DNA from 2 places in the Mesorhizobium sp. M0590 genome. Region 1 is predicted to be linked to the other one. Evidence: predicted binding sites of a transcription regulator. Region 1 holds the regulator's gene; the other holds the start of a gene.
What was found. Region 1 encodes HrcA, which represses chaperone genes, less so after heat shock. Its sites were predicted from a motif close to GTTAGCACTCNCNNNNNGNGAGTGCTAAC; they were not measured.
Positions count from the first base shown of each region.

Region 2: groES (co-chaperone GroES) is a predicted target of HrcA. The motif match lies at 3,009-3,037, and genes of this name have one in related genera.

Region 1 is NZ_JAMYQN010000002.1:604,659-610,153, reverse strand. It holds gene hemW (radical SAM family heme chaperone HemW) at 1-516, opposite strand, end outside; gene rdgB (RdgB/HAM1 family non-canonical purine NTP pyrophosphatase) at 513-1,175, opposite strand; gene NKI52_RS06690 (VOC family protein) at 1,175-1,585, opposite strand; gene rph (ribonuclease PH) at 1,618-2,334, opposite strand; gene hrcA (heat-inducible transcriptional repressor HrcA) at 2,481-3,593, shown strand; gene NKI52_RS06675 (hypothetical protein) at 3,630-3,827, shown strand; gene NKI52_RS06670 (PQQ-dependent sugar dehydrogenase) at 3,927-5,282, shown strand; gene NKI52_RS06665 (LysE family translocator) at 5,370-5,495, shown strand, end outside.
Region 2 is NZ_JAMYQN010000023.1:71,268-76,762, forward strand. It holds gene NKI52_RS27975 (hypothetical protein) at 480-647, opposite strand; gene groL (chaperonin GroEL) at 939-2,594, opposite strand; gene groES (co-chaperone GroES) at 2,660-2,956, opposite strand; gene NKI52_RS27990 (S46 family peptidase) at 3,567-3,710, shown strand; partial or broken gene NKI52_RS27995 (S46 family peptidase) at 3,715-4,404, shown strand; partial or broken gene NKI52_RS32795 (NrtR DNA-binding winged helix domain-containing protein) at 5,133-5,338, opposite strand; partial or broken gene NKI52_RS28000 (aspartate 1-decarboxylase) at 5,368-5,495, opposite strand, start outside.

The DNA.
Region 1 (5,495 bases):
CGGCCGCGCGTAGATCAGGTCGAACGACAGCCGTGGGAATATCTCGCGCGCCAGGCCGATCGCATGCAGGGCCTCATCGACATTGTGCAAACGGCCGAGGAAGCGCAGATCCTTGTCGTGCAGCGCCTGCACGCCAAGCGATACCCGGTTGACGCCGGCCGCGCGATAGCCGCGAAAGCGCTCGGCCTCGACCGAGGAAGGATTGGCCTCCAGCGTCACCTCGATGCCATCAGGCACCGTCCAGTTCTTCGCCACTGCATCCAGCACCGCCGCCACGGTCTGCGGCTTCATCAGCGATGGCGTGCCGCCGCCAAGAAAGATGCTGGTCACCTCGCGCGGTCCGGTGCGGCCGCGCATCGTCGCCAGCTCGGTCTCGAAGGCGCGGGCAAAACGCTCCTGGTCGACCGGCTGGTGGCGGACATGGCTGTTGAAGTCGCAATACGGGCATTTGGCCGCGCAGAACGGCCAGTGGACGTAGACGCCGAAACCAGGCCTGCGGTCGAGCAGCATGGTCATACGCCGGCCAATCGGGCTTGCGCGAATTTCTGGAAGGCGCGGGCACGGTGCGACAATGTGGTTGGCTGGCCGGGCTTCCAGCCATGCTTTTCCTTCGCGCTCATCTCGCCGAAGGTCTTTTCGAACCCGTTGGGCAAGAACACCGGATCGTAGCCGAAGCCGAGCTCGCCGCGCGGTGGCCATACCAGCGTGCCCTCGACCTCACCGCGAAAATATTCCGCCTGGCCATCGGGAAAGGCCAGGCAGATGACCGCGACAAAGCGGCCCTTGCGCTGGGCAGGCGTGATCGCGCCAACTTCTTGCAAGGCCACTTCCGTGCGCTGCATGGCCATGCCGAAGTCGCGGGAGCCGTCCGGCGTCTCAGCCCAGTTGGCGGTGTAGACGCCGGGTGCGCCGTCGAGCGCATCGACACACAGGCCGGAATCGTCCGACAGCGCCGGCAGTCCAGTGGCCTTGGCGGCAGCCAAGGCTTTTATGAGGGCGTTCTCCTCGAAAGTGGTGCCGGTCTCGTCCGGTTCCGGCAGGCCGTATTCCTTTGCGGACTTCGCTTCAATGCCGAATGGCGCCATCAGATCGGCGAATTCCCGCAATTTACCGGCGTTATGGCTGGCGACGACGATCTTATGCCCGTCAAGCGAATGAACAGTTGGCGAATGCATCAGATGCCCCAGATTCTTGGCTCGGCGAATTCGATCGAATTGCCCGACGGGTCGCGAATATAGATCGAGCGGCCGCCCTGCGGCCATTCGAACTCGCTTTCGATGGCAATTTTCTTCGCCTCAAGATGCGCTTTCCAGCGTGGGATTTCATCCGCGCTTGCGGCGAAGCAAAGATGGCCCTGGCCGACCGCGCCATGCGGCGGTACTTTGAGCTTGGCGTCGGCCGGCGGCGGCACTTTGGTCGCCTCGGCATTGAACATAAGCAGCACGCTGTCGCCGCAGCGGAAGAAGAGATGCCTGCCATCGACCTTGCCGAGCAGATCGAGCCCGAGCACGCCCGAATAGAACCGTTCCGCGGCAGCAAGGTCCGTCACGTAGAGTGCTGATTCCAGGATTGCAGAAGGGGTCACAGGATCGCCAATCTCATCAATATTGACCGCAGCTAAGCCACCGCCATTTGCTGCAAGCTGACCAGGCGCTGAATACCTTTCTTGGCGAGCCCCATCAGCGCCGCGAACTGCTCTTCCGAGAACGGCTCGCCCTCGGCCGTGCCTTGGATCTCGACGATGCCGCCCTTGCCGGTCATGACGAAATTGGCGTCGGTACTGGCCGAGGAATCCTCGATATAGTCGAGGTCGATGACCGGCTGGCCATCATGGATGCCGCAGGAGATCGCCGCAACGTGATCCTTCAGCACCTTGCCCAGGCTCGCCATCTGGCGGGTTTCCATCCAGCGCAGGCAGTCGTAGAGCGCCACCCAGCCGCCGGTGATCGAAGCGGTGCGCGTGCCGCCGTCGGCCTGGATCACGTCGCAGTCGACGGTGATCTGCTGCTCGCCGAGCGCCTGCAGATCGACCACGGCGCGCAGGGAGCGGCCGATCAGCCGCTGGATTTCCAGCGTGCGGCCGCCTTGTTTGCCGGCCGAAGCCTCGCGGCGCATGCGCTCGCCGGTCGAACGCGGCAGCATGCCGTATTCCGCCGTCACCCAGCCCTTGCCGGAGTTGCGCATCCAGCCCGGCACCTTTTCCTCCAGGCTGGCCGTACACAGCACATGCGTGTCGCCGAACTTCACCAGGCACGAGCCTTCCGCATGCTTGGAGACGCCGCGCTCGAAGGAGATGGGGCGCATTTCGTCGAATTGGCGTTTGGAAGGGCGCATTCAGGCTTCTTTCTTTCTTCGGAATCTTGGCCGGGGAATCTTGGCCGGCTTGTAGCCGCACGGGGCGTGAGGCGCAAAGGAAAATGGACCGGTTGCGCCGACACCGCGGAAGTCTATATCTTCGGGGCGGAGGTTTTTGGCTCGAAATGACAAAGGCAGTCGATCCCGGTTTGCAGTCGCACGTGCTCCCGTCGCACGCGCTGCAATCGCCCGCGCTTCAATCGCTCGACATGCGTTCGCGCGACATCTTCCGGCGCATCGTCGATTCCTATTTGAGGGATGGCGAGCCGGTCGGTTCGCGCAGCCTGTCGCGCATCCTGCCGTCGTCGCTGTCGCCGGCCACCATCCGCAACGTGATGAGCGACCTTGAGCATCTCGGCCTGATCTATGCGCCGCACATTTCGGCTGGCCGGCTGCCGACCCAGGCAGGCCTGCGCTTCTTCGTCGATGCTTTCATGGAACTTGGTGACCTCTCCGACGAGGAGCGCCGTACCATCGAGGCCCAGGTGCGCGCCTCCGGCTCGGGCGCGACGCTGGAGCATATGCTGACCGAGGCCAGCCAGATGCTGTCCGGCATGTCGCGCGGCGCCGGCCTCGTGCTCGCCGCCAAGAATGAGGTGGCGCTTAAGCACATCGAATTCATCCAGCTCGAGCCGACCAAGGCGCTGGCCGTGCTGGTCTCGCAGAACGGCGACGTCGAAAATCGCGTCATCGATCTGCCCGCCGGCATCACCATCTCGCAATTGCACGAAGCCTCCAACTTCCTCAACGCCCATATCCGCGGCCGCACCCTGGCCGAGGCGCGGGTCGAGATCGCCCGCATCAAGGAAGAGACCAGGGCAGCCCTCGACACGCTGTCGCAGGATCTGGTCGAGAAGGGCCTGGCGGTCTGGGCAGGCGCTGAAAGCGGCGTGCCTGGGCGGCTTATCGTGCGCGGCCGCGCCAATCTCCTGGAAAACGTCACTGCCCAGGCCGACATAGAATTGCTGCGGCATCTGTTTGAGGATCTGGAGACGCAGGATGGGCTGATCCAGCTTCTCGACCTCGCCGAGGCAGGCCCAGGCGTGCGCATATTCATCGGTTCGGAAAACAAGCTGTTTTCGCTGTCTGGCTCCTCGCTGGTGGTGGCACCCTATCGCGACAAGGACGCGCGCGTCGTCGGTGCGCTCGGCGTCATCGGGCCGACGCGGCTGAATTATGCGCGCATAGTACCGATGGTCGACTATACCGCGCAGCTGATTTCGCGCATGCTGAGCTAGGAGCCGCCGCGGGCCTGCCGCAAGGAGGAGAAAAGAATGGCGCTGGAATCGTTCAAGGCCCAGATCAGTCTGCTGCTCGAAGAAATGATCAACCAGCCAGAGGATCAGCACGAGGTGCAAGAGCAGTTGCGCGAGAAGCTGCAAGAGATGCGGGCGATGGGTCTGCCGCTGCCGGCCGATCTGGTCGCGCTGGAAAAGCGCCTCGACGACGACTTTTACGCCTCTGGCAACTGAACGGGTTCGGCTTCAAATCCTCGTGTGCTGGACGGCCGCTTGGAACGATCAATACCTGATGCCGTTTGCCCTGTTCGAGGCGAATCCCGGAGGACGTTGATGATCCGATCTGGCGGCTTTGCGGCTGTTGCCGCTGCCCTCCTTGTTGCGACACCGGCAGCCGCCCAGCAGGCGGACCAGAATGTGCTCAAAGGCGAAGCCGCGTTTGGCGATTGGCACGCCGACAGGCCTGGCGTCCGACGCCTGATTGGGCCGCGAGACATGCCGGCAGCCGACCCCGCCCAATCCGCTTCGAACGGCGCCGGCGTGGCGGAACGGCCCGAACGCGCCAAGCCAGAATTGCCGTCGGGCTTTTCGGCTGAAATGATCGCATCCGGCATCGTCAATCCACGTGTCGTGCGCGTCGCTCCGAATGGCGACCTGTTTGTTGCCAACAGCCATGCCGACCAAATACGCGTCTATCGTCTCGCCGAGGGCAGCGCCAAGCCCATCGAGAAAGCGATCTTCGCCAAGGGGCTCAATTATCCCTACGGCATCGCCTTCTATCCGCCAGGAGACAAACCGCAATGGGTTTATGTCGCGAACAGCGACAGCATCGTCCGCTTCCCCTATCGCGATGGCGACCTGAAGACATCCGGCAAACCAGAAACCATTGTCGCCCAAATCCCGTCGGGTGGTCACACGACCCGCGACATCGCCTTCTCGCAGGACGGCAAAACGCTTTATTTGTCGGTTGGCTCCGCCTCGAACGTCGCCGAGGATATAGGTAAGGAGCCGGATAGCGGCCTCGACGCCTGGGCCAAATCAAAGCCGCTCGGGGCGGCCTGGGGCTCCGAGGACGGCCGTGCCGATGTGCTCGCCTTTGACCCGGATGGGAAAAATCCCCGAACTGTCGCCACCGGCCTGCGCAACTGTACGGGCATGACCGTGCAGCCCGCCACCGGCGCATTGTGGTGCGTCGTCAATGAGCGCGACGAACTCGGCGACAATGTGCCGTTCGAATTTGCAACAGCGGTCAAGGACGGCGGATTCTATGGTTGGCCTTGGTACTACATCGGCAATAACGAGGATCCGCGCCATCAGGGCGAGCGGCCAGACCTCGCCGGCAAGGCCACTGTCCCCGATGTATTGATGCAGGCGCATTCGGCGCCGATGAATATAGCCTTCTACGACGGCAAGAACTTCCCGGCGGATTATCAGGGTGACGCCTTCGTCGCCATGCATGGTTCGTGGAACCGTGGCGCCAGGACCGGCTACAAGGTGGTGAGGCTCAAATTCAGGGATGGCAAGCCGACAGGCGAATATGAGGACTTCATGACCGGCTTCGTCATCTCGAACGACGCCGTCTGGGGCCGACCGGTCGGTGTCGCGATGGCCAAGGACGGCTCGCTGATCGTCACCGAGGACGGCAACGGCACCATCTGGCGCATTACCTACGAAGACGGCCGCTCCTGAACGGCGGTGTCGCCTGCTGCGCTGGCGCAATCGAATTCGGCCCGAGGGAATTCACCCAACTTCAACATTGTGCGACAAGCGCCAATCATGACACTCACCGGGTTCCTCGCCTATAGCGCCGCCCTCGGCATCGCCGCGGCCATCCCCGGCCCCGGCGTCACCGCGCTCGTTGCGCGTGCGCTGGGTTCCGGCTTCCGCTCGTCGCTGGCCATG
Region 2 (5,495 bases), on a different contig from region 1:
TGACGGCGGCTTGGTTACAGAGCCGGCTCGTGTCGATCGGGCGGGGGAGCCTGATGTGACGTACATGGTCCAGAAAGTGGCCAATGAAGGTGCTGGCATCGTCAACGTGATCAGGTCACGTAATAGCGCTAATACAACCGCGACCACGAGCCTCTCAGGCGTTCGATGAGGCGGGAAAATCCGATCACCAGACCAAACGCGTTTCCGCCACACTGCCACACACGAAACCGATCAGGGTTCCAGGCTCGCCAGAAGATTGGAGCCAAGGCCACCTCGGCTGAACTCTGCCATGCCGCGGCCACCACCTCTTCCAGCCGCGGTAGAAACGTGGGTCAGCAGCGCCGGCATGGGCGAGCAACTCCCAAATTGCGAGCAGCGCCATCGGCTCCGCAAGCGGCCGCAGATGTCGGCCGATGAAGCGGAAGGCCGGCGGTGCGATGGAAGCGCCGTGCGCAGCCTATCCCGACCTGCAATCGTGATCAGGCTGATCGTGGGGTCTCCGGACGCCAGCGTTGCAGATAGTTTTCGGCAATCGTGAGCAGGCCGTGGATCACCAATTCGGTCAGGCCGACCACGATCATGGCCGAAAGAACGAGTTCAAATTGAAAGAGCTGACGACCATAGGCCATCAGGTAATCGGAGCCCATCGAACGATGCGATGAGTTCTACCGCAACCAGGGTCTGCCAGCCGTTGGCAAGGCCTTCTCGCAGCCCTGTAAAGATCCACGGCACGGCGGAAGGCAGCACGATCATCGTGAGTTTCGATCAGCGGCTGAACGAAAGGACACGGCCAGACCCGTCTCACGACGACGCCGTTGCGCTTCGCCGCCATCAGCTGGGTAGAGGACTTGCACCTCCAAGCTGTCGATCATGCTCGGCACACAAAAAAGGGCGGCATTGCTGCCGCCCTTTCCGCTGTAGGTTGATAGGGGGCTGGATTAGAAATCCATACCGCCCATGCCGCCCATGCCACCGCCGGGCATACCAGCCGGCATGCCGCCGCCAGCCGACTCCTTCTTCGGAGCCTCGGCGATCATAGCTTCGGTGGTGACCAGCAGGCCGGCGACCGAGGCCGCGTCCTGCAGGGCCGTGCGCACAACCTTGACCGGATCGACGATACCCATGGCGATCATGTCGCCATATTCGCCGGTCTGGGCGTTGAAGCCGAAGGTCGCGCCCTTGTTCTCAAGGATCTTGCCGGCAACGATCGATGCTTCCGCACCGGCGTTGGCCGCGATCTGGCGGGCCGGAGCCTGCAGCGCGCGACGCACGATTGCGATGCCCGCGGTCTGGTCGGAGTTAGCGCCGGTGACGGTGATGGCCAGCGAAGCGCGCAGCAGGGCGACGCCGCCGCCGGGAACGATGCCTTCTTCGACGGCGGCACGGGTCGCGTTGAGGGCGTCATCGACGCGGTCCTTCTTTTCCTTGACTTCCACTTCGGTCGCACCGCCGACGCGGATGACGGCAACGCCGCCCGCCAGCTTGGCGAGACGTTCCTGCAGCTTCTCCTTGTCGTAGTCCGAGGTGGTCTCCTCGATCTGCTGCTTGATCTGGGCGACGCGGCCCTGGATTTCTTCCTTCTTGCCGGCGCCGTCGACGATGGTGGTGTTCTCCTTGGAGATCGACACCTTCTTGGCGCGGCCGAGCATGTTAAGGCCGACATTCTCGAGCTTGATGCCGAGGTCTTCGGAAATGACCTGGCCACCGGTGAGGATGGCGATGTCTTCCAGCATGGCCTTGCGGCGATCACCGAAGCCAGGCGCCTTGACGGCGGCGATCTTCAGGCCGCCGCGCAGCTTGTTGACGACGAGCGTGGCCAGGGCCTCGCCCTCGACGTCTTCCGAAATGATGACCAGCGGCTTCGAGGTCTGCACGACAGCCTCGAGGATCGGCAGCATGGCCTGCAGGTTGGAGAGCTTCTTCTCGTGGAGAAGAATGTAGGCGTCTTCCAGATCCGCAACCATCTTTTCGGCGTTGGTGACGAAGTAGGGCGAGAGATAGCCGCGGTCGAACTGCATGCCTTCAACGACTTCAAGCTCGGTCTCGGCGGTCTTTGCTTCCTCGACGGTGATGACGCCCTCATTGCCGACCTTCTGCATCGCTTCCGCGATCATCGAGCCGACCGACACGTCGCCATTGCCGGCGATGGTGCCGACCTGGGCAACCTCTTCCGAGGTCTTGATCTTCTTGGCGTTCTTGATCAGCGTCGCGACGACGTCGGCGACGGCGAGGTCGATGCCGCGCTTGAGGTCCATCGGGTTCATGCCGGCGGCAACCGACTTGTGGCCTTCCTGGACGATCGACTGTGCCAGAACGGTCGCGGTCGTGGTGCCGTCGCCGGCGATGTCGTTGGTCTTCGAAGCAACTTCGCGGACCATCTGCGCGCCCATGTTCTCGAACTTGTCCTCAAGCTCGATTTCCTTGGCGACGGTGACGCCGTCCTTGGTGATGCGCGGTGCGCCGAACGACTTGTCGATGACGACGTTGCGGCCCTTGGGGCCGAGCGTGACCTTCACCGCGTCGGCGAGGATGTTGACGCCGCGCAGCATGCGCTCACGAGCGTCGCGGGAGAATTTTACGTCTTTGGCAGCCATTTTTTACTCCTGGGCATTTCGCCCGAAATTCAGATTGGATGGTGCGGATGAAAGGCGGCGGCGTGTCAGCCGATGACGCCCATGATGTCCGCTTCCTTCATGATCAGAAGGTCTTCGCCATTGAGCTTGACTTCGGTGCCCGACCACTTGCCGAACAGGATGCGGTCGCCGGCCTTGACGTCCAGCGGGACGAGCTTGCCGACCTCGTCACGGGCGCCGGAACCGATGGCGATGATCTCGCCTTCCTGCGGCTTTTCCTTAGCCGTATCGGGGATGATGATCCCGCCGGCGGTCTTCGCTTCGGACTCGACGCGGCGAACGACCACGCGGTCATGCAGCGGCCGGAAATTCGACTTTGCCATTTTTGGATTTCCCTGGTGCGGATGTTGAACGGTTCTCCGTTGCCGGAGCGTGGTTAGCACTCACCAGAAGCGAGTGCTAACGCGGCAGTGAGATAGGCCGTAGGCTCCTGCTAGTCAAGACGGAAGAGGGACGGGCGAAGAGCAAACGAGCGTGGAAGCACCGAGCCCTTTACGTGAAAGACGTCGGAGATCGGACATGGACGGGGCGGCTCACCATTTGTAACTGAAGGCTTTATTCATTTGGCACGATTGGTGCAGCGGATGATCCGCAAACGTTGCGCGCGACAAATATGAGAGGTGAGCGCCATCAGGACTCTTGCGGTTAACGGGTCCACTCGGTGTTTACGGTGTTGGCCGCCGCGCGGGCGCCAGGACTCCGGCCATCCCGATAGTCACCAATCCAATCTGCGGAGAACAGGAGGCAAGATGAGAGCGACAGTCAGCATGAACTCGAATTTGAAATGTTTGGCCAAAGCAACTGCCATCGCCTTGCTCTGGACGGTCACGGCTACGTCGGCGGACGAAGGTATGTGGATGCCGGGCCAGACTGCGGAAGTGGGCGCGGCCATGCGGCCGTCTGGACGCTGACCCGCTCAACGCGATCGTATCACTGGGCGGATGCTCCGCCTCGTTCGTCAGTCCACAAGGGCTGGTCGCAACCAATCATCACTGCGTGTTCGAATCCATCCAATACCGCAGCAAGGAGGGCCAGGACTATCTCACAGACGGCTTTCTGGCGAAGAGCCCTGGGTGAAGAATTGCCCGCGGCGCCAGGCAGCCGAATCCATGTGATCGAGGACATGCGGGATGTGACCGCCGAAATGCTCAAGGGCGTCTCGGACAAGCTGAATGGGTTTGCCCGCTATGAGCGGCTCGCCACGAACCGCAAGGCCCTGATCGCCGCATGTGAAGGATAGCCCAATCGCCGCTGCGACGTAGGGGCCTATTATGGCGGCGCCTCCTACTATCTCCAGCAGAAGCTCGAAATCGAGGACGTGCGCCTTGTCTATGCGCCCGCGCTCGGCATCGGTAACTTCGGCGGCGAAACGGACAATTGGATGTGGCCGCGCCACAGAGGCGACTTCGGCTTTTATCGCGCCTATGTCGCTCCTGATGGTTCCTCCCGGCCATATGCGCGCGACAATGTGCCTTACCGGCCGGAGAGTTGGCTACCCATAGCCTGTGCAGGCGTCAAGGAAGGCGACCTTGTGATGGTCGCCGGCTTTCCCAGCGCAACCCACCAGTTCCTGACGGCGGATGAAGTCCGGTTCAACTTCGCGCAATTCGAATCGCGGTTGCAGCGTTCGCTCTCGGATTATGCCGCCCAGATCAAAAGGCAACAGCAGGCAATCGCGAGGCGCAGATCCATTGACCGCCCGCTTCACAAATTGGCTCGGCCTAAAACGCATGGGAAAAGCAGAAAAGGCAACAGATCGGCACCAGAATGAATATGGCCGCGCGAACTGACAGACGCGCCAACAATCGGCATCTCGCATGGTCGGTGGCACTGGACGTGGCTCCCACCCTGCTGGCGCGACTCCCCATCAGGTCGTCGGGGTTTCGCTGGCGAAAAAAACTTCCGCGTGTCTCTGCGCGATACATCCCGCTTGCGCGTGCCTAGTCAACCAAAAAACTGACCATCTGCAGGATCAGGATCAGCAAAAAAAAGCCAAAGGCAGACGCCAAAACAGCTGCCAGCAGGACGATGCGTTGTTTCTTCACCCACAGTTCCCCCGGGAGAGAGTCTAATGATAATCCTTAAAAAAGGCGCCATGGAACAGGGCGCCCTACACTCATTTGTGCAAGTTTAAAGTTTAGCTTGCCTGCTTTATATAATTAAACGTTTCTTTTATGCGACACTTCTCCAAGTGTTACTTGCACAAATCGAACGTATCGCACATTTAGACTAAGTGTACATTCGATAGCGACTTTGACGCATGCGTTTACTGGCGGTATACATCCTTCACCGTTGCCGCAAGGCATTGGCCCACTCGCGCGGCACCTCCTTCACGACAAAGGTTGAAAGCCCGTCCTCGGGCGTTTCATTTCCAAGATCACTTCGATCCACTCATACGGGCTTCCCGAGCGAGACCGTGGGTTCGGACGGTGCGAATGAATTTCTCGTTATAATCGAATTGATTATAAGGGTATATTTCTACGTTGAGTATAAAGGATGTCAAGCCCGCGCCAGCGGCAATTTTGTCCGGGCGACCGCCGTTTCGTCGAGGACATGGTGGCGGAAGCGATAAAGCTTCGCCGGCCGACCGCCGGTGTCAAAAGCACTTCGCCGGTCTCCTCCACCAGTTCCTGCTGCTCCATCAAACGGCGAAAGTTCTGCTGAAGCGCCTCTGCCGATGTAGTCGTCAACGCCGTGCGCGTCAGCGCATTGCCATCGGCGAGAAGCCAACGACATTGTTGATGACGAACGTAACGATCCGCGGCTTCAGAGAGGAATGCGCGCTTCGTCCAGATGGATGGAGTGGGCTGGCAGGTCCGGGCGGCCGCGCCGTTGAGGATGCAGCATCGAGAGCCGCGCTCG